2 regions of the Pseudoxanthomonas sp. PXM04 genome follow, and region 2 is predicted to be linked to the other one. Evidence: predicted binding sites of a transcription regulator. Region 2 holds the regulator's gene; the other holds the start of a gene.
The links. The regulator FliA, encoded in region 2, starts transcription of late flagellar genes. The targets are predictions, from matches to a motif close to TAAAGTTTNNCNNNCNNNGGCCGATAA.
Positions count from the first base shown of each region.

Region 1: IB228_RS12650 (flagellin) is a predicted target of FliA. The motif match lies at 1,467-1,493, and genes of this name have one in related genera.

Region 1 covers NZ_JACVAG010000004.1:398,502-400,865, reverse strand. Annotated here, with positions in the region: gene IB228_RS12655 (flagellin) at 1-52, opposite strand, end outside; gene IB228_RS12650 (flagellin) at 132-1,370, opposite strand; gene IB228_RS12645 (hypothetical protein) at 1,975-2,364, opposite strand, start outside.
Region 2 covers NZ_JACVAG010000005.1:384,254-386,617, forward strand. Annotated here, with positions in the region: gene cheY (chemotaxis response regulator CheY) at 1-148, opposite strand, end outside; gene IB228_RS14595 (RNA polymerase sigma factor FliA) at 521-1,267, opposite strand; partial or broken gene IB228_RS14600 (MinD/ParA family protein) at 1,264-2,076, opposite strand; gene flhF (flagellar biosynthesis protein FlhF) at 2,132-2,364, opposite strand, start outside.

The sequences.
Region 1 (2,364 bases), on a different contig from region 2:
GGTTGCGCTGGGCATTCAGCGAGATCGTGTTGGTGTTGATCACTTGTGCCATGAGTTCGACTCCTTAGGCGTTCTCTGCACGGGGAACGAGTTTTCAACGATTCCCCGCCGTGCCATCGGGGACGCGAGGGTTAGCGTTGCAACAGGCTCAGTACGTTCTGCGGCACCTGGTTGGCCTGGGCCAGCATGGCCGTGCCGGCCTGCTGCAGGATCTGGGTGCGGGTCAGTTCGGCGGTTTCCTTGGCGAAGTCCGTGTCGCGGATACGGCTGCGCGAAGCGGCCAGGTTTTCCGAGCTGGTCTGCAGGTTGGCCACCACCGAGGTGAAGCGGTTCTGGATGGCGCCGAGGTCGGCGCGCGCGCCGTTCACCGCGGTCAGCGCCTTGTCGACGATTTCCAGCGCCTGCTGGGCGCCGGCGAAGGTGGTGATGTCCAGATCCTTGACGAAGCTGTTGGCAGCGGCGGTCATCGTGCCGCCGTTGGTGCTGGTCTCGGTCAGGCCCAGGTTGCCGGCGGTCGCCACGGTGGCACCGGTCACCGCCGGACCCGCGTAGGCGAGGGCGAAGGTCTGCCCGTCCTGGGTCGAGGTCAGGTTCAGCACGCCGGCCTTCACTTCGGCGTAGACGCCGGTTTCGCCCAGCTTGGCGTTGATCGCCGCGGCGGTGGCCTGGGTGATCGACTGGCCGGCCTTCACCTGGAAGGCGCCGATGTCGACCGTGGTGGCGGTGCCGCCCGAGGGTGTCACCGAGATCTGCAATTGCGAGTAGGTGGTGTCGGCGGTGGCCAGGTCTTCGTTGACCGCCGCAGTGCCGGCGTTGTCCAGCGCGGTGCCCTTGTAGACATTGGCGAACTGCGCGCCGCCCAGGGTCTGCGAACGCGCGTCCACGACCTTGTCGATGGCAATCGCCTGGCCGGCGTTGGCGCCGACCTGGAACAACTGGCTGGTGAACGAACCGTCCAGCAGCTTGGTGCCGTTGAAGTCGGCCTGCTTGGCGACGCGGTCGATTTCGGCGGTCAGCTGCTTGACTTCGGCGTTCAGCGCGGCGCGGTCGGACGACGAGTTGCTGGCGTTGGCCGACTGCACGGCCAGTTCGCGGATGCGCTGCAGGTTGTTGCCGATTTCGCTCAGCGAACCCTCGGCGACCTGGGCCAGCGAGATGCCGTCGTTGGCATTGCGCACGGCCACGTCCAGACCGCGGATCTGGGTGCTGAAGCGTTCGGAAATGGCCAGTCCGGCGGCGTCGTCCTTGGCGCTGTTGATGCGCAGGCCGGAGGACAGCCGCTGGATGGTGGTGGCCAGTGAAGCGCCGCTGGTGCTCAGGTTGCGCTGAGCGTTCAACGACATCGTATTGGTGTTGATTACCTGTGCCATGGGTCGTCTCCTCTTATTTAGGTCCCGGCGTTGATGGAAAGAGGGTGCTGCCGGTTTGTTGGTTTGTTGGCTAGTCGCCCTCTGCTTGCGAAAGGGATAACGGCGCTGCCCGGAAAACCTTTAGGCCAGGGATGACGATTTCGTGCGGAAAATGCGCCGGTGCGGTACGCGGCGCGCGCCTTATTCGGCAGGGTGCGGCGGAACTTTAGGCCCCCGAAAAACCGTAGAGCGGAGCTCGCTCCGCTGCTCTTTCGCGACGTCGCCGGTCAGGAGTCCCGCTGCCGAGCAAGCTCGGCTCTACAAGGCCGGCGTAGAGCGGAGCCCGCTCCGCTGCTCTTTCGCGACGTCGCCCGTTGCAGGGCCCCGCAGCCGAGCAAGCTCGGCTCTACAAGGCCGGCGTAGAGCGGAGCTCGCTCCGCTGCTCTTTCACGACGTCACCCGTTGCAAGGCCCCGCAGCCGAGCAAGCTCGGCTCTACAAGGCAGGCGTAGAGCGGAGCTTGCTCCGCTGCTCTTTTCACAACTACGCCCGTCGCAGGGCCCGCAGCCGAGCAAGCTCGGCTCTACAAGGCCGGCGTAGAGCGGAGCTCGCTCCGCTGCTCGAACTCAAGGCGCAGGTGCCTTGCGCCAGGCGTCGTCCGGATCCTCAAGCAGCGAGAGATCCGGGAAGCGGTACTCGCAACCGATCAGCACGCGCTGTTGCAGGCCCGGGCGCTCCTCCGTGTACAGGACCAGGGCATGCAGGTCGTCCAGCGGACCGGACAATGGTGTCTCGCTGTCGGCAAGACTGGCTTCCAGGACGCGGGCGACGTCATCGGCGCTGCCGCCAACCACCATCAATACCCGGTTGGCGGTGATGACCACCGCATCGCTTTCATGGCCCCAGGCCCGCACCGGCGTCTCCAGCCGGTACAGATCCATCGGTGGGTCCGAATACTGCCGCTCGGTCTGCACGAAATCGTCGGGACGTTCCCGGCGCAGGCGTGGCAGCAGGCG
Region 2 (2,364 bases):
CCACGAAGTCGAAACTGCCCTGGGCCAGCGCGGTCAGCGCGCTGGAGCCGTCGTCGGCCTCGGCGGTATTGGTGTAGCCCAGATCGTTGAGGAGGTTCTTGATGATGCGGCGCATCGTCGAGAAGTCGTCCACGATCAGGATCCGCATGTTCTTGTTGGCTGTCACGAAGGGCTCCGGGTGCAGCAGGGTAGAGGGGGCTCGAGAGCCTTATCGGCAGGTGGCGGGGAAACTTTTGGGCCGGGATTGGGCTGGGGCCGGGATTGGGGAGTCGGGATTGGGGATTGGGGATTGGGGATTGAAAGAGCCCCCTTGACCAGCCAGGCGGCTGTTAAAAGCGAAAAAGGGGGTGGGCGCCCGCGGAGCGGGCGACGGGGGATTGACCAGCCATTCGGCTGTTGAGAAGCGCTTGCTGTTGGCGCCCAAAGCAAATCCCCCTCAATCCCCCTTTTTCAAAGGGGGAGGCAAAAGCGAAGGCTCTTGCGAATCCCCAATCCCCAATCCCGGCTCAAACATCCCCGCTCAATCCTCCAACCCGGCATCCACGCTCTCGAACACATTCAGCCGACCACGCAGGCGCAGCATGGCCTGGCCGTGGATCTGGCAGACGCGGGATTCGCTGACGCCGAGGACGGCGCCGATTTCCTTGAGGTTGAGTTCCTGTTCGTAGTACATGGACAGGACCAGCTGTTCGCGCTCGGGGAGCTGGCCGATGGCCTTGATCAGCGACTGGCGGAACTCGCTGCGCTCGAGTTGTTGCTGCGGGTTGGGGCCGCCGGTGACCACGGTCTGCGGTTCGCCATGGTCCTCGATGTGCGATTCCAGGCTCAGCACCTGGCCGCGGGCGGCGTCCTCCAGCAGGCGCAGGTATTCGGGCAGCGGCATCTCCATCGCCGACGCGACCTCGGTGGCGATGGCGGCGCGGCCGGTGCGCTGTTCGATTTCGCGCACGGTGGCGGCGGCCTGGCGGGCCCGCCGGTGCACCGAGCGCGGCACCCAGTCGCCGCGGCGGATCTCGTCGATCATCGAACCGCGGATGCGGATCGAGGCGAAGGTCTCGAACGAGGCGCCCTGTTCGGCGTCGTAGCTGCGCGAGGCTTCCAGCAGGCCAATCATGCCGGCCTGGATCAGATCGTCGATCTCCACGCTGGCGGGCAGGCGCGCGGCCAGGTGATGGGCGATGCGGCGGACCAGGTCCGCGTGCACCGTGACGAAGTCGGTGGCCGCCGCTTTCTGGACGGCACGGTATTGGGCGGCGCCGGTGTTCATGCTGGCACGCTCCGGTTGATCATGCGTTCGACGAAGAACTCGACATTGCCGCGGGCGCCGGACGGCGGCTGCCAGCGTGCGGTGACCCGGGCGATTTCGTTGATGGCGCGCGCCGACGGGCTGCCCGGATACGCCTTCACCACCGCCTGCTGGCGCTGCACTGCGCGGCGCAGCCAGTCGTCCTGCGGCACCGCCCCCAGGTAGTGCAGGGCGACGTCGCCGAGGAAACGTTCGCACACGCGGGCCAGCTTCTCGTACAGCTTGCGGCCCTCGTTGGGGTCGCGGACCATGTTGGCGATGACGTGCACGCGGTCCACGCCGCGCTCGCGCGAGAGCACCTTGATCAGCGCATAGGCGTCGGTGATCGAGGCCGGCTCGTCACACACCACCACCACCGTGTCCTGCGCGGCCTGGCAGAAGGTCAGTACGCTGTCGGTGATGCCGGCGGCGGTATCCACCACCATCACGTCCAGGGCGCGCTGCAGTTCCGAGAACACGTTGACCAGGCCGACGTGTTCGGCCGGCGAGAGTTCGGCCATGTGCCGGAAACCCGACGAGGCCGGCACGATCAACAGGCCGTCCGGTCCTTCCAGCAGCACGTCCTCCAACTGGCAGCGTTCGGCGACCAGATCCGCCAATGTGTATTTCGGCGCCAGGCCCAGCAGCACGTCGACGTTGGCCAGGCCCAGGTCGGCGTCCATCAGCAGGGTCCGCTTGCCCATCTCGGCCAGCGAGGCGGCCAGGTTGACCGACACGTTGGTCTTGCCCACGCCGCCCTTGCCGCCGGTCACCGCGATCACGCGGACCGGATGGAAGGCGCCGGTCAGCGGCGGCGTGCTGCGCGGGTTGGTCTGCAGCAGGTGTTCATGCGACATGGATGGCCTCCGCGTGGCTGGGTTCGTCGGCTTCGCGGCGCAGCTGGTCCAGGCGCAGCACCAGGTTGGGCGCGCTGGCGCGGTGCAGGTCTTCGGGCACGCGCTGTCCGTCGGTGATCCAGGCCATCGGCAACTGGTGATCGACGATCACCGACAGCGCGCTGCCGAGCCGGCCGGTCTCGTCCACCTTGGTCAGCACCACGCCGTGCGGCTGGGCGCCGC